DNA from 2 places in the Oceanobacillus sp. FSL W7-1309 genome. Region 2 is predicted to be linked to the other one. Evidence: predicted binding sites of a transcription regulator. Region 2 holds the regulator's gene; the other holds the start of a gene.
What was found. Region 2 encodes Rex, which represses fermentation and respiration genes when NADH is low (regulators of the CRP and FNR family bind a similar motif). Its sites were predicted from a motif close to TTGTGAAATATTTCACAA; they were not measured.
Positions count from the first base shown of each region.

Region 1 (10,999 bases), on a different contig from region 2:
TTTAACTGTACGTGAAACAGAATGTCTTCCATCTCTCTGTCAGCTAATCCATCCTGAGAAATCGCTAAGTTATCTCGAATTGTTCCATAGAAAAAATGGTTCGACTGAAGCATAACATTCGCATGCTCCCAAATGCTCTCAGCTTTTAGATCGGCTACCGATTGATCATTAAGTGAAATAGCACCATCTCGTACCTGGTACAATTTCAGTAAAAGCTGCATAATGGTAGACTTCCCGGACCCACTTGGACCGACAATTGCCGTTTTTGAACCAGCAGGTAAATGAAACGTTAGATCTTTTAATGTATCACGTGATTCTGTCGGAAAAGCAAAGGACACATCATGAAAAGTAATGGAAGGAGCCCGTTTAATTTGCAGCGTTTCGAACGAATCATCCTCATTTCCTTTCCTCTCCATTACCTCATCTAGCCTTGTTACTGCCTGACGACTTTCTTGAAGATAGCTTGGAAAAGCCGCCATCGGAGAAGTATTTTCAAACAGTGTTAAGGATATCATCACAAGCATGGCAAGAAACAAACCATCTAGCTGCTGTACGGATACGAAATATGCACTTACCGTTAGCACGGATACGGAAACAAGTAGGGATAGAAACGTATTTGCCGATTCACTAAATAAACGATGCACATTTTCCCGCTCCTGCTCCAACAAATACGTATCAGCTGATTTTAATAATGCTTCCTCTTTGTCATCTACTTGCTGATATATTTTTAAATCACGAAACCCGTACAGGAATTCTGTTACTTCCGTTGATAAATTGCCTCGCTCACTCCTAACACGATAATCGATTTTCCGTTGCTTCATGCCGATGACTAACGGAACAACCAAAGTGGTTAATAATAATCCAAGTAGCAGAAGCAAGGCTGCTTCAATGGAGAAATAAGCCGTGAAAAGAATGGTAACAAGAAATACAAGAACAAGCACTATCGGTGGGTAAAAAACACGTAAAAAGTAATTTTGCAGCGATTCTACATCGCCAACGATTCTTGCTAGTAAGTCTCCACTGCGATGACTTTGAAAAATAGTTGGTGCGAGTGGCTCCATTTTTTTATAAAACGAAACACGCAAATTACTTAGCATTGTAAAAGTCGCTCGATGTGAAAAATATCTTTCACCATATCGACTTAATGCCGATATTATTCCGAGTAGCTTAACGATCGCAACAAGTACCATCAAGGAATAGATCGGTGGCACTAAGGCTGCCTTGGAAATTAAATAACCACTCGATGAGAATAGCCCGACGGCAGTTACTCCAGCTAGAAATCCACAAGCAATTGAAAAAATGACATCTTTTTTTTCCTGCAACACGATCTTGATGACAGAACGTAATCCCTTCATTTAGTCATCCCTCCCTGCTGTACAGTCACCATATTCCGATAGGCTTCTACCGTTGTTAGTAACTCATCATGTGTTCCTGCTGCCTTAATTTCACCGTTATCTAAAAGGACGATTTTATCAGCCTTTTGAATCGTATGAAGGCGGTGAGCAACCGTAATAACTGTCGAATGTTTTCCTAGTTCCTCCATTGATTTCTGAAGAATTTGTTCCGTTTGCAAATCCAGCCCTGTCGTCGGCTCATCAAAAAGAATGACAGATGGGCGTTTGAGAAATGCTCTGGCTAGCGCTATTCGCTGTTTCTCCCCACCAGAAAGGCCTCTTCCTCCTTCACCGATTAACGTGTCATATCCATGTTCAAGCGAATCCACTAAATCATTAATCCCTGCCTTTTCAGCTGCTTTGATAATTTCTTCTTGATATGCGCTTTTTGTAGAACCAATTGCAATATTCTCTGCAATCGTACCTGAGAATATATACGGATTCTGTGAAATATAACTTAATTGGTCAAACCAATCCTTCTCTCTGTATTGCTTTAAGGAAGTTTCATTTACTTGAATCATTCCCTCCGTTAGCGGGACTAGTCCTGCTAGCATATGCAATAATGTCGTTTTTCCTGATCCCGTTTTTCCGATAATCGCAATCTGCTCAAAAGCTTCGAGTTCTAAATTAATATGCTTTAATGCAAAACCGCCTTCCTTGTAAGAAAATCCTGCTTCATTCACTTTAATATGGACTGGCTTATTTTTCGCCAAGGGTAGTTCTCCCCATCGTGTCTCATCATCTTCCAGTGCAGAAAGCTCTATATCTAATTTATTCGCTGCCGCCATGCTCGTCCGTCCCGTATGAAATGAATTTCCTAGCTCCTTTAATTTCGTGTAAAACTCTGGAGCAAGAATAAGCATTAAAAAGCCAGTAAAAAACGTGATATCTTGAAAAATAATCATTCGAACAGCAACTTCTAACGCGATAAGCCCAATGCTTAGCATAGAAATAAACTCTAAAGCCAGAGAATTCGTAAATGCAATTTTAAGCACTTCCATCGTTGCATCACGGAAATCTAAGCTGCTTTTTTGAATGGTTTTCTCCTGCTCTTTAGACCGTCCAAATAATTTCAATGTTGTTAACCCTTGCAGCGTATCAAGAAACGTACCGGAGAACGCATTCATCTTATCTAGCTGCTGTTCGGATTTGTCTTTCGTATTAAAGCCAATAATTATCATAAATATAGGAATAAATGGTGCGGTAACTAGGATAATAATTCCTGTTGCCATATGTTCCATTAAAATAACAACAAGGATGAAAAGCGGTACAATCGTTGATTGAATAATTTGTGGAATATAGCTGCTAAAATAAGAATCTATTTCATCAACCGTATCCAATAGGAGCCCAACCTTTTGACCAGACTGTCCTTCCAATGAAGCTTGCATTGAATTTCTTGAAAATGTATGTACAAACAGCCTGCGCAGCTCTCTTTTAGCAAGAGTAGCCATTCTTGCTCCTGCTCTTCCATTCAAATAATTTAGTCCTGTCCGTAAAAAAAGCGCTACGATTAAGCCTATAATTAACGGGCTAATTTCTGAAAATGAATAGCCTTTTAGGAAAATACGATCAATGATTATCACAAATAAATAACCTTGACCGATAATAGCAAACGCAGAAAGAATCGCAAGCACAATAAAAAGTATGAGCTTTCCTTTCTGTTCTGCTGCTATATTCTTCAATCTATTCATTGATTCTCCCCCTAACGAAAGCTATTTTAGTGAACATCTTCACATAAGTATACATGATTTAAAATACCGAAGTAAACGGATAGCTAGGGTGTTAACATAGTTGTCGATTTTAAGGGTGATAAAATTAACCTTGCTCCTTACGTTAGAGAATTTTCACCGTCTCCAAAAGAGGAAGTAGAATTCACGTAAAAACTGCCCAACAAAACGAGCGATCGCATAGTCTCACTTTGTTGGGCAGTCAGCTACTTCTTAATAAATTTTATAGCAAAGTAAATAACGCATGCAATTACAGCATAAATGAAAAACATGACAAAAAAGCCCCATAGTCCCATTACTGCATCTGCAAACTCCATGTTTCCCCGATTCGTAATTGCTTGCTGCAATTCAATTGCAAAAACGATAACAACCATAATGGTGAACGTATAGATAAAGGAAAATATCGTCGTACTCCATTTAAGCTTTTCCAATAGCTTGAAAAAGATATAGACAAAGAAGAAAATCGTCATTCCCATAAAGCCCATAATCCAAAAATGGAGTTCTTTATCTGTCATATGTAGACCGAACATGTCTGTAAGGATGTCATGAATATTATTTACAATTTCCGCAAGAGTAATAACGATTTCTCTCATTTTATCTCCCACTTTTCATTTGTCTTTATTACAATTTATCCAAATCATCAGCCATCTCCCAAAGTCAGTGATTTAGATAATCGTTCTATTCCGAAAGCGCGTTTAAATTTGCCAATGCTTTCTTCAATTGGACAATCTCTTCTTCTGTTAAAGTAACACCTTTACCCATCTTTTCCTTACCAGGTGCCCAGTCTCGTAAATCATATTTTGGTGGGCGACCATTCCAGCTGATCACATTCAATTCCTTTGTCCATCCTTTTGGCGACTCCGAAATAACAGCAATTGTTTCTACAATTTTATAATTTAATTCAGCCATATTCATACTCCTTTATGCTTCATTCTATTTAACAATCAAAACAGGGCACTTGGCGTTCTGTACAATCGTATTGCTCACACTACCTAACAGAAGACTTTTTATATTACTAAGCCCCCGATTGCCTACAATGATCAAATCTATTTCGTTAGCTAAAGCATATTCACAAATCGCTCTCCCCGGGTTGCGCTGTGAAAAGTCCGTCCGAATTTCCGTTATCGTAACAATTCCTAATGCTTCCATTTCCTTCTTGATTTGATGTAGTTCCGGTAAAAGAAATTCTGCATCTGCCATGGATATGTTGCCTGCAATAGCTGTCTCGTTACTTTTAATTCCCGGTGTCACAACAGAAATAACATGTACTTCTGCTTTTTCTGTAATTGACGCCTGATTCTTTGCCTCTTTAATCGCCTTTTTACTACGATTTGAACCATCATACGATACGAGAATTTTTCGATTCATTTGCATTCCTCACTTTATTAAAGGTTAGCTACTTAATCCACTTAATTTATTATACATGGATACGTCTAGAGAGGTTAATTTTTTAATGGCTTTCGTCAGACTTCATATTTGTTAAGTTGACACTGATGTACGGACTGCGCCCCATATTTTGGAGTAGGTTCGACTTATCGAACATTCCTGCGCAGGTGATTCACTCCAGAGTATAAGTGCTACTAATCTATGTCTTCCCAAGTCGGTAAGTCTTCGTTATCGTGTCATAAGGTATTTATCCACAGCATTCCCTGGTATCAAAAAAAGGAATAAGCTTCACTGCTTACTCCTTTTCTCTAACTTAATATCCGATTGCGTTTTTCACTTTATAGGCCGCTACTAGTTTACAAATAGACGCTCTTTCTGACTCCGTCAATGGTACAAGTGGTAGACGAACACCACCAACTGGTACTCCAATATGGTTCAGTGCTTCTTTTACTGGGGTAGGGCTTGGAACTGAAAACAATGCTTTCATTACTGGCAAAATATGTCGGTGTATAGCACTGGCATTAGCTACATCACCATTCTGAAAAAGCTTTACCATCTCTTGCATCTCATTACCTAATATGTGTGATGCTACAGAAATAACCCCAGTTCCACCTACAGCAAGTGTCGGCAATGTCAGGCTATCATCCCCGCTGTAAACAGTAAAATTATCAGAAGTATGGCTTATAATCTCCGAAACCTTATCTAAATCCCCACTAGCTTCTTTTAGTGAAACAATGTTTGGGATTCTAGAAAGTCGAACAATCGTTTCTAATTCCATGTTTACCACACTTCTACCAGGAATATTATAAAGCATGACAGGAAGTGCTGTACTTTCTGCAATCGATTTAAAATGCTGATACATGCCTTCTTGTGACGGTTTATTATAGTAAGGAACAACAAGCATAATCCCATCAACACCTGTAGCCGCTGCCTCTTTCGTTAATTCAATAGATGCTCTTGTATTATTCGTACCAGTTCCCGCAATAACAGGAATCCTTCCATTTACTTCTTCTACAACTGTTTGAAATAACTTCACTTTTTCATTATTAGAGAGTGTTGGTGATTCCCCCGTTGTCCCAGCAACAACTAAACCTTCTGTACCGTTTGCTATCAAGTAATTAACTAACCCCTTTGTTCGTTCAAAATCAATTTCTTCCGCCTCATTAAACGGAGTAACCATTGCTGTTAATACATTACCAAAATTCATATCAATACACCCTTTTCATCCAATATTTTATTGATGCTTTAGGACCAAATTAAAAAGCAGCAACGAGAGAGAGCTCGCTGCCGCTTATAGAACATTATTTACCGTTCTAAGCTTGATAGCCCTCCATATAGTTTCCTATATGACAGTCCCGTATCTATTTGATAACAGGCCCAGCTTCAGAAGATGAGTCTTCTTCCACTTCGGCAAATCCCCCTTTCCTCACATTTCTTCAGAGCTCATTCTCCTCCATGTAAGTATTAATGGTCTTTGCACCTCTACCCTTACTTTACAAATCTAAAATAAGAAAGTATTTAATTATTATGTGTATTATAACAGGGATATATCTAGAAAACAAGCATTTGAACCACAAGAAAAGAACAGCATTACTTTCAAAATGATGGGCAGGATAAGCGAACAAAACATACGCTATTACATAACTTAATTCTGAGGAGGTAATTAAGATGGAGCGAAATTCATATCGTGACCTCCCTGCAAATTTCGGTGATAAGCTAATTCTAGTAGGTGGTTTAATTAGTACCATTGGAAGTAATTTGGCAGTTATTGGTTCCTTTATCACATACGAACAGGAAAAAGAAGTGGAACTACAAGTAAATCAGGAAAAGATACAGATGGATCAGCAGATTCTATTGATGCAGCAGCAAATAACAGACTTGCAAAAAAAGATAGATATGCTATATCAAGATCAAAATCACGGGAAGTCATAGTTGCATGTTAAGCAAAGAAACTGTTGTCCAAACTTATGTTTAGAGAACAGTTTCATGCATTTTAGCTAAATGTATCATAATGTACAATTTCTTCTCTTGCTAGGTGTTTTTTCGGTTTTAATGCTTCTTGAGGATACCCCATTCCCAAAATAGCGACAATACGGTGTTCTTCCGGAATGCTAAGCAGCTTTCGCACATGGTTTTCCCTATCGATGGATTCGTTCTCATCCTCGGAATGATAAACCGCTCCAAACGCTGCACCAAGCCCAACCTCAACTGCTTCGAGCCAAATAAACGCACAAGCAATTGATGCATCCTGCAGCCAGTATTTACTTGTTTGGGGCTTTCCCGTAACGACAATCGCCGCCTGTGCCTCTTTTAACCATTTCATATAAGGTGTTGTTGCAGCAAGACTGTCCAAGGTAGAACGATTCCTTACTACAATTAACGACTTTGACGGAAGATTATTTCCTGATGGTGCATAATAACCTGCATCCACGACTTTTTCTAGTACTTCATTCGGAATGCAACGGTTAACATACGCAGTAATTTCGCGCCTTTCTTGTATCGCTTGAAAAACATCCATCGTACAACCTCTCTCCCTTTATTCTTATTTTCTGTATTAATCATATCAAACTAATATGATTTAGACCACCAAACGTCAAGTTATTTTTAACAATCCATGAGTATGTGTTTAGTGACAGACCCTTCAAAAGTGCTATAATAAAAATTAGCATTCTAGAGGAGGTTCTATCAATGACAATGAAAAAAACGTTAACACTTGCAGGTTCGGACACAAGTGGAGGTGCAGGTATCGCTGCTGATTTAAAAACGTTTCAGGAGCATGATGTATATGGTATGACTGCATTAACCTGCATCGTTACAATGAATCCAGAGGGATGGAATCATCACGTAACACCAATTGACCTGGATCTTGTAAACAGACAATTAGACACGATTCTATCCGTCGGAGTAGACGCGATGAAATCCGGTATGTTAGGCTCGGTTGATATCATTAAGCTTGGTGCAGAAAAAATCGATGCATATAAAATTAATAATTTCGTACTAGATCCAGTTATGGTTTGTAAAGGCGAAGATGAAGTATTACAGCCGGAAAATACAGACGCAATGCGTGAATATCTTCTTCCGCGCGCACTCGTTACAACACCTAACTTATTTGAAGCTAGTCAATTAGCACAGACTAAGCCCTTAAAATCAATTGAAGATATGAAACAAGCTGCATTAAAAATCCACGAGCTCGGTGCCAAGAATGTTGTCATTAAAGGCGGCAAGGCGCTGGATCATGAAAAAGCGATTGATTTATTTTATGATGGTACAGACTTTGAAATACTTGAAAAAGAAAAAGTCGATACCACATATAATCATGGAGCTGGATGTACATTTGCTGCAGCAATCACAGCAAATCTAGCAAATGGCAAAAGTGTAAAGGAATCTGTATTTGCTGCTAAGGATTTTGTTACTGCAGCAATTGCTAATGGTTGGAAGCTAAATGAATATGTTGGCCCAGTTATGCATGGTGCCTACAACAAAGTAACAAACAACAAATAAATATTAGAACAAGCCTTGGAAACGACTGCATTCGATTTTCAAGGCTTTTAATAAGCATTAGAATTCACAATCACTTCCTGATACAAATTACTTAGAATATTCTAGTTCTATCATTCAAATCTACAATTAAGATTCTTACCGTAGGTGAAAAGTTACAAAATGCTTTTACATCGTTTAGTTTTTAGGCTTTTGGGCAATATAGTGGTATAAACTATTAGATAGGAGTGAGCACCATGAAAAAGTTTATGGTACTAATAACAATAACAACATTAGCCTTTCTTATTGCAGCATGTGGAGGAACTACGGAAGAAGATACAAATCCTCCAGCGGATAATAATGCGGGAGAGACGGAAAATAACGCCACAAACGATCAAGATAATGCTTCTAACGATCAAAATAATGGCAATACAGACAGTGGTTCAGCGACAGATAATAATGCAACGAATGACAGTGATAATGTAACAACAGATACGGAATCCGATTACGCGTTTACTAGCTTTGATTTAGAAGCAGATTTCGAAGGAACAGAAGATATTGTCGAAGTAGAATATGAGCAGGATACGAACGAAACGGAAGCATCCTATCGAAATGAAACACAAGGAATTCAATTACGAGGCGATGAAGCGATGCAAGAGCTTGATAGCATCTTCTCTACTTTTGACTTTGATGAAAATACGCCAAAGGAAGAGGTTCTAAGTACTGTCCTTGAAGCTTTCAATATCCCAACTGACGCGCAGAATGTTGAACTAGACATCGAGTATGCTGGTGGTACGGAAGTCGAATATCAACAGTAAACCATTTGCAGCATAAGCTTCAACTAAAAACTCCGCTGTTTTGTATACGATACAAGCAGCGGAGTTTACTATTAATCATTATTTTACATCAGCAGTTACTTTAAAACTTTCAGTCCAGCTAACAAAATTCGTTACAACGGAATCAATAAATTGAACTGTTGGCTCATCTGTCAGATTCCCTTGTGCGTCAATTTTTTCATGAACAGAGCCAACAAAAACTTCATTTCCAGGCAATGTCAATGTTGCTACTCCTGGCGCATTCAAAATTTGACGTAAATGCAGTTGTGCTTTCACTGTACCTAACGCCCCCATTGAAGCTCCAACAATCATTGCTGGCTTTTTCACCATTACTTTTTCTACACGAGAAAACCAATCAATTGCATTTTTTAGCATTCCAGAAATAGAGCCATTGTATTCTGGAGTTGCAAATAAGATTCCATCACTTGCCATTATTTTCGCACGGATTTCTTTTACAACCTCTGGCGGAATTAGTTCGTCATCTTCGTTATACATCGGCAGCTGATCAATCGGTAAAATTTCAATATCAACTTTTCCTGCATATCTATTCTGCATGAACTGAACAAGCTTCATGTTATAGGACTCTTTACGGTTACTTCCTACCATCGCAACAATTTTCATTCTATAATTCCTCCATCTATAGTTACGTATCTTATTGTAATACTTTAATTACATAACTATATGTTTATCAAATTCAGGTCATATATTCAAGTAATGTGACTTCTCGAACTCACTTTCAGCTTTCACTCAAAATAATTGTTATTTCAGATATGAAAATAAAGCGTTTACAAAATGTAATGTTTAATTATTGTAGAAAATAGGCTAAAATAAATCTAGTTGAAAGGAGATTCATATGAAAAAATTAATAATGCTTTTATTAATATCGACCGTACTTTCCGGTTGTTCCTTCATTGAGGAGACGAATAATACATTGGACTATGCAACAGAGGCAACGGAGTATTTAAATGAATTGAGCAACTTTACAGAAGAGGTTCCAGGACTTGTAGATCAAGCAGTTTCCGACCCGGCAGTACAAGAAGATTTGAAAAGTCATTTCATAGCCTTAGAGGAATCCATTGCTGATTTTAATGCCATAGATGTTCCTGAACTCGCAGAAGGTCTGCATCAAAATTTCACAGAAAAAAATCAACAACTCTTGGACATTACATCAAATGTTATTCAAAATGGAGAAGTAGCTGTTGAGAAGCTAGAGGAATCGGAATTATTCCAAACGATTGAAACGATTACTGAACTCCAAAATCAAATCGAAGACCTTGGATTTTAATATATGAATCGGTTATGATGCATCGCCTGCGTTCATAGCCGGTTTATTTTTCATCTGGTCTTATGCCAAAGAAATAAAATTTCCCCAGCTAGACTATCCGCTTGATCATGGTACTAAACTCGGCCCGCTCACTTTGAAATTTAGTTTGCTCAACAAAGCCCGCTTTTTCATAAAGACGAATGGCTCGTTTATTAAAGGTAGCAACGGTTAGTCTTATATCTATTCCTTCATAGTTTTCTGCTACAAAATCAAGAATAGCTGAAAAAAACGAAAAGCCAAGCCCTTTTCCAGTAAATGCTGGCTTCATACCTAATCCCACATCTACACAAGCTTCTTGATATGCACCACGTGGATAGCCAGCAGGCACCTTAGCAGAAGCTCCAACACAGAAAAATCCTATCAACACATCGTATCGGTCAAAGACAACATAGTATTTATTTCCCGTCAATTCCATAATTGCATGACTTGTTAATACTTGATTATAGAAATTATATGGTCGTTCATATTTCCAGCAAAGAACCTCAATCGCATACGTTTCTGTCATGTTCCTTATCGTATATTGCATGTCATTTCCTCGCTTTTTCTGCGGCATGTATTATCCCAATATATACTTAATTATAACAAGGAGAATTGATGATTGTCTAAAAAATGATAGCCAGCTCTCCATTAATATTTTAGAGGCGGCCCAATTTGAACCACCTCTACAACAATTAATTATAGTTTCTTTTAGCTTTCCGATTTTTCCACAGTTTTCTAATGATTGGATAAAGAATCGGACCATATCGAATAAGTCTTCGTAGTAATCTGCTCATATGCATCTCCCTTACAGTAGTCGATTTTAATCCTATATCATTATCATTCCTTTGAATCAACATAATTAAACTAATCTAATTA
Region 1 is NZ_JBBOBX010000002.1:1,747,404-1,758,402, forward strand. Features, by position in the region: gene cydC (thiol reductant ABC exporter subunit CydC) at 1-1,355, opposite strand, end outside; gene cydD (thiol reductant ABC exporter subunit CydD) at 1,352-3,085, opposite strand; gene NST46_RS21220 (hypothetical protein) at 3,328-3,714, opposite strand; gene NST46_RS21225 (YdbC family protein) at 3,800-4,030, opposite strand; gene NST46_RS21230 (universal stress protein) at 4,055-4,489, opposite strand; gene dapA (4-hydroxy-tetrahydrodipicolinate synthase) at 4,821-5,714, opposite strand; lysine riboswitch at 5,823-6,000, opposite strand; gene NST46_RS21240 (hypothetical protein) at 6,176-6,439, shown strand; gene NST46_RS21245 (nitroreductase family protein) at 6,501-7,025, opposite strand; gene pdxK (pyridoxine/pyridoxal/pyridoxamine kinase) at 7,196-8,008, shown strand; gene NST46_RS21255 (YusW family protein) at 8,242-8,802, shown strand; gene NST46_RS21260 (NADPH-dependent FMN reductase) at 8,881-9,441, opposite strand; gene NST46_RS21265 (DUF6376 family protein) at 9,674-10,105, shown strand; gene NST46_RS21270 (GNAT family N-acetyltransferase) at 10,194-10,670, opposite strand.
Region 1: cydD (thiol reductant ABC exporter subunit CydD) is a predicted target of Rex. The motif match lies at 3,113-3,130, and genes of this name have one in related genera.

Region 2 (10,999 bases):
AAACCTCTTCTCCTTAACTAATTAACTTACATCCTTTTTATTGCGGAAATAGTTACCCGTTCTGTTTGTCGGTGGTTCTTGTGAAAATTACGGTTTCCCGACAATAGAAAAGGCGATATAAGTTGCATGATAATAAACAATGCATAACTCCAAGATTGTATTTTTTGCTGCAATTTAAGAAATCTGCTTCATAGAAAAAGCTTCTTATTAATATAAAAAAGCCGAAAAGGATCTTATAACGATCCCTTTCGGCTTATGTCCAGCTCTATTGTCCGGCTCACTTCTACCTTAATTGTTATTTGGCTGTAAAATAAATATAATATAGCTTTTATCCAGCTTGAAATCCCAATCAACAAAGATATCAACCACGCTTTTTTGAAGAATATTTTCAAAATCGCCGGCGTGTAATAGTCCTTTTTCTAATTGCCTTTTCGTAAGCTTAAGATGTTCTTCAAACCCGGTTTTAATTAATTCTTTTTCAATTCTGACCAAGATACCTGTTCTTATCACTAAAAGCGTTCTTTCATTAAGAAAACAAGAATCTACGAATTCCGGTAATTTCTCTGCCTGTCTACTTATACGCATTATATCTTTATGGACTGCTTCTTTTTCAGTGTAATTCTCTAACGCATTGTCTTCATCCTCTTCATTCTCCAAAACCCCGACTAAAATGCCCGAACGATTATGAAGAGACCAATCATAGTACAATTCCTTTACTTCTAAACTTGCAATAACCTTTAAGGTAACCTTGATCCCAGGGATAAGCTCCTGCATGAGGAGATCTCTTGTTTCTTCCACTTTCATTTTTTCTCCCTGAGACAATAACACCCGTTCCATCGGAGCTAGAAAATCTCTCAGGTGTATGGTGATAAATGGTTTTTTTAAGGAAACATAAACGGAAGATGGTCCTTTCCCAAAGTTATCCCTTAAAAGCTTCCCTATATAACTTGCTATTTCAGCTTGTACAGAGTTTTTTTCCATTAATAGTCATTCCTTTTTATAGGCAGAAACATTATTTTTCCCACCCTGAGAAATAGTATAGCAATGTGTTTCCTTAAATACAAGGTTAACCATTTTCTACGTTTGATAACAGGCGGTTCCTATATTCACTATAGAATTAATAAAAAAACTATCCATCAATCGTTTAAGTTTTCCAGAAGTGGGGAACATATCTTTCGTTGCTTTCATGGTTAATTTTTGATGTCCTCGTTTATATTGCCTATCTGCTCTTAGCCTGGATTATTCACTCGTTGGTCACATTGTTAATAGTAGTAGGTGTGGTAGACATTATTCAGCGCATTCTGAAATTAAGTTCATTTCACCTCGGATTATGGAGCAGAAATTAAAGCTTGAATAGACTTTTAAACAGGCTCCCATTCAGTAAAATTGAAGTGGAGAGCGTACCTAGAAAAACAAAATTTAATAGTTGAATCGTTTGTAGAAGTATAGGAGGTAACTTCATGGATAAAGAAAACAGATCCAAAGAGAAGAGAAGATTAATTGATCATCGCATTTTTGCACCATCCATATTAATTATGATTGCAATTTGTGTTCCATTTGCGTTATATGAAAATGAATCATTGAAACTATTAAATAGCATATTTAATCAGATTGTCGATATTTTAAATTGGGGCTATTTATGGTATGCCATTTTAATGGTTGCCGCAGGTCTTTATTTTTCATTTTCCAAATACGGGAATGTCGTGTTAGGAGATCCGATGGAAAAGCCGAGATTCAATCTGTTTGAATATTCCTCCATTCTAATTGCCATGGGGCTTGGGTCCACTATTATGCGAACCGGTATGACTGAATGGGGAAATGTCGCAGTTGATCCCCCTTTTGGTGTGGAAGCACAATCAGCGGAAGCGTTGATGTGGGGTAACGCCTATAGTATGTTCCTGTGGAGTTTCCAAACCTTTGCTATTTTTGTTATGGCTGCACCTGCCCTGGGATATCTTGTGCATGTCCGCAAGAAACCCCATATGCGGATTTCCGAAGCATGCCGCAGTATTTTTGGCGATACGTTTACAGATGGGATTGGTGGAAAAATATTGGATGTTATTTTTCTAGTTAGTATCCTTTCAGGTGCTGCTGTTACTTTAGGACTGGGTACACCGATTGTTACCTATAGTTTAGCAGAAATATTTAATATCGAAATCACATTTGGTTTAACATTGATCGTGACCATCGTGTGGGTATTGTTTTTCTCCATTAGTGCCTATTTAGGGATCGAAAGGGGTATTAAGAAATTAAGCACCCTTAATATGTATCTTGCTGGAATATTTGCTGTGTTTATCATGGTAGCTGGACCTGGTGTATTCATTCTTAATTATTTTACGGACTCCATCGGGTTTCTATTTACACATTATATTGATATGTCTTTAAATACAAACGCCGTATACCCGGGAGAAAGTACACATATACAAAGCAATACTGTGTTCTGGTTTGCCTATAATGCAACATGGGCCATGCTGCATAGTGTTTTCGCTGCAACAATATCAAAAGGCAGAACGATCAGGGAAATGATTTTGACTTATCTATTGGCTCCAATGCTCATATCCTGGGGTGCAACAGCCGTCCTTGGAGGTCTTGGTGTCGAAAGGTATCTAAGTGGAGAATTACCTGTATTAGATATTATCCAGGAAGACGCGATGGCTGCCATACCAGCAATTATAAGTTCATTGCCTTTCGCTATCTTTGCAATTGCAGCCTTTGTCGTCATCGCCATGCTTTTTATGATTACGACACTGGATTCAACAACATATACGATTGCTTCCTATGCAGGAACAAGGAACATGAGTAAATCAGAACCTTCTAAGAATTTGCGTCTGATTGTCGCGGCAATCATTACCGTATTCTCCTTATTATTAATGCGCATAGGCGGTCTTGCTCCGCTGGAGGTAGTTTCAGGAATAATGGGGATACCGATTATTTTCGTCCAGTTTCTGACCATATATGCCGCTAAGAAAATGATGGATGAGGATCGAGCATGGGTCAATAATGTAAGGAAAAACAAGCCACGGAAACAGAAAAAATAGTACTAAACAGAACAAGAATGTTTAATGTGGGTTTATAACAGGAAATAAATGATAAAAGAGAGGTGAAAACAAAATGAGTAACGGAAATGCTGACAAAATAAAAGGTAAAGCAAATAAAGCTAAAGGTGAAATGAAAGATCAAGTTGGTAACCTAACAGATAATAAGAAAGTCCAGGCAAGCGGCAAAAAGGATAAAGTGAAAGGTGAGGTTCAGGACACCTTTGGTGATGCAAAGAATGAAGCAAATGAAACAAAGACCGATCAGAAAAAATGAGAAGACTAAGAGCGTGTAATATAAAACGGTGCAGTAAGAAATGGTGCCTCCCCCCGAAAATTAGATTTTCACCTCTAATTTTCGGGGGGATTTTTTTGGCTAAATATGGTGAGGAATTTAAGATAAAGCTTGTTACAGAGTATTTATAAGGCAACCTAGGATATAAATCATTGACCAAAAATATAATATGGGTAGCGAAACATCAATATTGAATGGATTAAAAAGAAGAACGATCTTCACATAAAAATGGAAAAAATGAAAAAGGACGCTTCCGCATAAGTGAGAACTTTATACGAAAACGCCCTTTTAAACTTAAATTTATAATAAATGTTACCTTTATGTTACTTTTTAGTTTGACGGGGTTCGCAACAGCATCCCAAACGTTTATAAATCAACATTTAAGGGTGGTTTGTTACATCATACCGCCCATTCCACCCATGCCGGCCATATCAGGCATTGCAGGTGCACCGCCTTCTTCAGGCTTATCAGCTACAACAGCTTCTGTAGTTAATAGCATTGCTGCTACAGATGCTGCGTTTTGCAGTGCAGAACGTGTTACTTTTGTTGGGTCAACGATTCCAGCTTCAACCATGTTTACCCATTCGTTTGTTGCTGCGTTATATCCTACGCCAACTTTTTCGTTTTTCAAGCGTTCTACGATGATAGAACCTTCTAAACCAGCGTTTTGTGCAATTTGACGAACTGGCTCTTCGATTGCGCGAAGTACGATTTTCACACCAGTTGCTTCATCGCCTTCTAGGTTTAGTTCACTTACTTTGTTGTAAACGTTGATTAGGGCAGTACCACCACCGGATACGAAGCCTTCTTCAACTGCAGCACGTGTAGAGTTCAATGCATCCTCGATACGCAGTTTGCGCTCTTTTAATTCTGTTTCTGTTGCAGCACCAACTTTAACTACTGCCACACCACCAGATAATTTAGCAAGACGCTCTTGTAATTTTTCTTTATCAAATTCAGAAGTTGTTTCTTCTGCTTGTGCACGGATTTGTGCAACACGGCCAGAGATTGCTTCTGGGTTGCCAGCACCCTCAACAACTGTAGTGTTTTCTTTTGTTACAACAACTTTCGAAGCACGTCCTAATTGTTCGATAGTAGCAGACTTAAGATCCAATCCAAGATCTTCAGTAATCACTTCTCCACCAGTTAGGATAGCGATATCTTCTAGCATTGCTTTACGACGGTCACCGAATCCTGGAGCTTTAACAGCTACAGCGTTGAACGTTCCGCGAAGTTTGTTTACAACTAATGTTGCAAGAGCTTCCCCTTCAACATCTTCAGCGATTAATAATAATGGCTTTCCTTGTTGAACAACTTGCTCTAATACTGGTAATACTTCTTGGATATTACCAATTTTCTTATCTGTAATAAGAATGTATGGATCTTCTAATACTGCTTCCATTTTATCTTGGTCAGTAACCATGTATGGTGAAGAATATCCACGATCAAATTGCATCCCTTCAACAACCTCTAATTCTGTGTTGAAGCCTTTTGATTCTTCAATTGTAATAACGCCATCATTGCCAACGCGTTCCATCGCTTCAGCAATTAAGTTACCAACTTCATCATCAGATGCTGAGATAGCTGCGATTTGTGCGATAGAGTCTTTGCTTTCAACCGGTTGAGAAATTGCTTTTAATTCTTCAACAGCAGTTGCTACAGCTTTCTCAATACCGCGGCGGATACCTACAGGGTTTGCACCAGCTGTAACGTTTTTCAAACCTTCGTGAATCATTGCTTGTGCAAGAACTGTTGCAGTAGTTGTACCGTCACCAGCTACATCATTTGTTTTCGATGCAACTTCAGATACAAGCTGTGCTCCCATGTTTTCAAAAGCATCTTCCAATTCGATTTCTTTCGCAATGGTTACCCCATCATTTGTAATTAGAGGTGAGCCGAATTTTTTATCTAAAACAACGTTACGTCCTTTTGGTCCCAACGTTACTTTTACAGCGTTTGCTAATACATCTACACCGCGCAGCATTGCTCCACGTGCTTCTTCATTGAACTTAATATCTTTAGCCACTTAAAATTCCTCCTTTAAAATAATCATTCGAAAAATTTATTTGTCGTCGTTCATGTATGTGTTGGTTTTGTGTTACGATTAGCTTACTACAGCTAAAATGTCATTTTCACGAAGAATTAAGTATTCTGTACCTTCATATTTCACTTCAGTACCAGCAAATTTAGAGAATATAATGCGGTCCCCTTCTGCAACTTCAAGTGCCACTTTTTCCCCATTTTCAGTTACACGGCCAGATCCTACTGCTACTACGCGACCTTCCTGTGGTTTTTCCTTTGCAGAGTCTGGTAGTACGATACCGCTTGCAGTTGTTTCTTCTTGCTCAACAAGTTCGATAACAACACGATCTCCTAGTGGTTTAATCATGTAGAATGCCTCCTCAATTCTTTAACGTATTAGATTTATTAGCACTCTCAATGATTGAGTGCTAATTTCTATATTCATAATAATTAATCCCATAAAAAAATGCAAGTAATGTGTCTATAATTTTATTTAATTTCTAGTAAAATTTTATGTAAAGGGGCTCATAATATTAACAGCCTGTATAATATGATAAAATATCTTTTATGATGATTGATGATCAATAGATGGAATATGTAATACATATACTAAACTATACAAAGCAAAAGGAGTCGTTTTATTTGGCACGTAGATATTGGTATGTCATTTTAACTTATATACTGATGCAGCTTTCTGCATTTCCCGTTGCTCTGCTTGCAAAGCATCATTATATCCCAGTACAAGGTGTGATTTACTGGTCCATTTTTAGCTTTATTCTCGGACTTCTTATTATTTTGTGGATTATGAAGCCCGATATGCAGATGAGAGATACACGCAATGCAGCACCGATGAGCTCAATGATACTCTGGTCAATCCTCGGTGTATTCATGGCTTTCTTTGCACAAGGAATTGCAGTAGCAATTGAAATGAATATACTAGGGATTTCACCTGGATCAGAAAACACTCAAGGTATCATGGATATAGCTCGTGCAGCCCCATTATTTATTATTATTCCTGCAGTGATTGCCCCAATATTGGAAGAAATCATTTTCCGAAAAATTATCTTCGGCAGTCTCTATAAGCGCATGAATTTCTTCTTCGCAGGTTTGGTCTCCGCCCTTATCTTCGGTTTTATTCATGAAGGGATGGAACATATCCTAATTTATGCTTCGATGGGGTTTGTATTTGCGTTTCTTTATGTAAAGACAAAACGAATTCTCGTTCCGATTATCGTTCATGCAGCAATGAACACATTAGTTGTTGTCGGGCAATTATCGATGGATCCAGAAGAAATGCAGCGACAACTTGAGCAAATGCAACGTCAGGTTGAGCAATTGCAAATGATCCTTATTGGAGGTTAATGAATGATTCATTCTTTGTTAGTTAAAGCGTTCATTTACTTCATAATGGCAATGATTTTTATTTACGTTGCCGTCCAAAGCAAAGGGCAAACAATCTGGAATCCCACCACGCTCATTTTTGCTGCTGTAGCAACGCTTGCCTTTGGAGTTGCAGTTCGATTGCTTAATAAGTATTTTCGATTGAAAAAGAAGAAGCATTAAATAGATACTATATAGATCTTCTTAATAAAAAAGAAGGCTGTTTCTAGATTAATACTGAAACAGCCTTCTTTTATTTTTATTGGATAGACTTCAACTTATCTATCCATTCATCTTTATCTTCGATTGATTTTTCAAACGTTGTGTAGCGAACAACATACAAATCATTGTCTTTCGCAAATACCCTTGCTACTTCTTCCTGATCGAGCTGAATATCATCTTCTGTTAATGAAAAATCAAAAAATCCTTCTTCCGCAGAATTAAATTCAAGCTCACCTGTAGTCATTTCTGTTAAATTCATTTCCATCATTTCGATAAAGCCTTCAGCACCTAACAATTCATCACCATCTGGATAATAATGAATCGTAAACAGCTCTGTGAAATTCGTTTGATCCTCATCAACTAAAAGAAATTCAGCGGTTGCTTCACCGTCTCCTTCCTCATAGTTCTCAAGCTCCCACTTTCCTTCATCAAACGGAATTTCTAAGCTCGTAATTGTGTCAATGTAAACACCTTCTGCCGCTGCATCAGCAGCAGTCTCTTCGATAACTTCCCCATTCTCATCAAGAGGAATTATTTCGCTTGGTTCTTCGGAACTATAAATTTTCCATGCACCATCATCTGGTCGCAAGACATGAACCCCGTGTGTTTCATTATTCATAAAATCAGGACCATCGACTTTCATTGTCGTCTGTTTATAAGAGATTGTTGCTTCTTCTTCTGATTTTTCTTCTACAACTAAATCAAATAATTCCATATCTAATGTATACACAGATAATTGATCGATTGTCGTACGTGTTGAGTCATATAAAGGAGATTCACTATGTATGGTTTCCATGTAAGCATCCAAGTCATTTTCTGTTAATGCTTCTAAGTTTGCTTCAAGTACTGCAAATAATGCCTCATCTTCTGGAACTACATTTTCTTCTGCTTCTTCAGACCCGTTTTTCTCGTTTGCTTCCGCATCATTTGTTTCTTCAGTTGCTTCAGCATCGTTAGTCCCTTCACTCTCATTGTCACTTTCATTTGAACATGCAACAATGAACAAACTAATAAATAAAACAAACATAATACCTAAAACCTTTTTCACGTTCACGAATAAATTCCTCCTCTTTCTCAATATATTCCCAATACAGATTAACGTAATAATCAGTAAATGGATAGATGTCTTAAGAACCAATAATTTTCAGAAAAATATTAGTTCCATTTATCTAGTTAATATTTATCAGCTTGTTTCCAGTGGTTGTTTAAAACGGAGATTTTATGGAATTGATGCAAATAAATTATGGTATTTACCAATATAAGGACATCCAAATCCAACCATAAAAAAACAAGGCTTTTGACCTAATATCAATAGCCTTGTAAATAAACAAAAATTTACAATGAGTAATATCTACTCTGGATTATCTAACGAATAATGCTTTAGGAAATAGACAAGGGCCTGCAATTCAACAGCAAGATCAATATGGTGGACCCGAATATGCTTCGGTACACTAATCCTTGCAGGAGTAAAGTTAAGAATCCCTGAAATCCCTTTTTCTACAAGCTTATCGGCGATCACTTGTGCTTCAACAGCTGGAACAGTTAGGATAGCGACTTTAATGTCTTCTAACTTTTCCTCTAAATCACGAATATCATAAACGGGTACCCCGCCAATATCCGTGCCAACCTTTTCTGTATCTGCATCAAATGCCGTAGTAATCCGGATATTATTGTTCTTCATAAAGTTATAATGAAGGAAGGCTGTACCTAAGTTCCCAACTCCGATTAATGCAACCTCTGTAACCTCATGCTGATCCAACGTACTTCGGAAAAATCCTAATAAATACTCTACATTATAGCCGTATCCCTTTTTTCCCAATGCGCCAAAATAAGAAAAGTCTCTTCGAATTGTTGCAGAATCCACTTTTACTGCATCACTCAGCTCCTTTGAGGAAACTCGCTTCTTCCCTTGCTGATTTAAATTGTTAAGAAAACGATAATATAAAGGCAGCCGCTTGGCAGTAGCTTGTGGAATTTTATTCTGTTCCATCAATCTTCCTCTTTTCAATCCAATAGTTGTATATGATAAGTTCTTTCCTTCTATTTTAACAGAAAACGTCAAATAAGTCGTGATATTTTTCACAATTCAGTTGCCTCGTTAAATAACTATAAGATACACTGTACATGATGGGGTGAAAAAGATGATATTAATGCAACTAAACGGAATTTCCAAATCCTTCGGTGCTGAAGAGATTTTATCAAATATTAAAATTGAAATTAAAGATAAAGACCGTATAGCTATTGTCGGCAGAAACGGTGCAGGTAAGTCAACATTACTTAAAATTATGGCACAAGAATTATCGTATGATGAAGGGGAATTTTTTCAACCGAAGGATCTTACATTCGGTTATTTATCCCAGCATATGACGTTAGAATCAGGGAAAACCATTTGGGATGAAATGCTAGAGGTATTTTCCCATTTAAAATCATTGGAAAAGCAACTTCGAGCATTAGAGAAAGAGATGGAGAAAGCCAGCGAATTATCTGGAGAAGAATATGACAAAGTCCTTAAAGAATATGACAAACTTCAACTAGCATATCAGACTGATGGGGGCTATACGTATGAATCTGATATTAGAGCTGTACTTAGTGGGTTAAATTTTGAGTCCTTTGATTATGATACTCCAATCGCAGAACTTAGTGGTGGACAAAAAACACGACTTGCCCTGGGTAAATTGCTGCTTCAAAAACCACAGTTGCTTATTCTTGATGAACCGACCAACCATCTTGATATTGATACATTGTCATGGTTGGAAAACTATCTCGTTAGTTATCCAGGCGCCATTGTCATCGTTTCACACGATCGGTACTTTCTTGATAAAACAGTTTCCATTGTATATGAAATTTCACGGCATAAAACGCGAAAATACCATGGTTCGTACAGCAAGTATTTGGAGCAAAAAGCACTAAATTATGAACAGGAATTAAAGGAATTTGAAAAGCAGCAAACTGAAATTAAAAAAATGGAAGACTTTATCCAGCGGAATATTGTACGTGCTTCGACTACAAAACGAGCACAAAGCAGGCGGAAGCAGCTTGAAAAAATGGAGCGTCTTGATCGGCCACTAGGTGATGAGTCATCCGCTTCCTTCTCCTTTCAAATTAATCGCAGAAGTGGAAATGATGTATTAAAAGTTGAAGAGCTTAGCTTATGTTATGAAAAAGAAGTGGACCCTATTTTTTCCAACATACGACTGGATATAAATCGCGGTGACCGTATCGCACTTGTTGGTCCGAATGGTGTAGGGAAAACTACATTACTTAAGGCCATCTTAGGTAGACTGCAGACAGAAAAAGGAAACATCCAGCTTGGTACAAATGTACAAATTGGCTACTATGATCAAGAACAGGCTGATCTTAATTCTACTAAGACGATTCTTCAAGAATTATGGGATGATTACCCCACCATAAATGAAAAAGATATCCGCACGGTTTTAGGAAACTTTCTTTTTTCTGGAGATGATGTATTAAAGCAGGTCCATACATTAAGTGGTGGAGAAAAAGCAAGACTAGCCCTTGCTAAGCTTAAAATGCAGCAAGCAAATTTCCTTATTATGGATGAGCCTACAAACCATTTGGACATTGATAGTAAAGAAGTGCTGGAAGCGGCTTTGATTGATTTTCCTGGAACCATCCTTTTCGTATCACATGACCGCTATTTTATTAATAAAATAGCTGATCAGGTTGCTGAAATGGAACGAGATGGAATTACAATCTATCTTGGGGACTATGATTATTATTTGGAGAAGAAAGAAGAAGAGGCAGAAATCGAAAGGCTAAAACAGGAAAAGGAAACAACATCCAACTCTGAAACAAAAAAGCTAAGCTATAAGGAAGGCAAGCAGCTGCAAAGTGAAAAAAGGAAAGTCCAGCGTCGTATCTCAGAACTTGAAGAAATGATTGAACATCAGGAACTAGATATTGCACAGATTGAAGAAGAAATGACAAAACCGGAAGTTTATCAAGATCATGAAAAGTCATTGGAGCTTACAGAAACAGTGAATAAGTTGAAATACGAAATTGAACAACTTATAGAAGAATGGAC
Region 2 is NZ_JBBOBX010000001.1:2,247,339-2,258,337, reverse strand. Features, by position in the region: gene NST46_RS10835 (Na-translocating system protein MpsC family protein) at 289-981, opposite strand; gene NST46_RS10830 (BCCT family transporter) at 1,461-3,038, shown strand; gene NST46_RS10825 (CsbD family protein) at 3,112-3,312, shown strand; gene groL (chaperonin GroEL) at 3,725-5,356, opposite strand; gene groES (co-chaperone GroES) at 5,435-5,719, opposite strand; gene NST46_RS10810 (CPBP family intramembrane glutamic endopeptidase) at 5,995-6,714, shown strand; gene NST46_RS10805 (YdiK family protein) at 6,718-6,915, shown strand; gene NST46_RS10800 (hypothetical protein) at 6,992-8,008, opposite strand; gene NST46_RS10795 (redox-sensing transcriptional repressor Rex) at 8,306-8,944, opposite strand; gene NST46_RS10790 (ABC-F family ATP-binding cassette domain-containing protein) at 9,096-10,999, shown strand, end outside.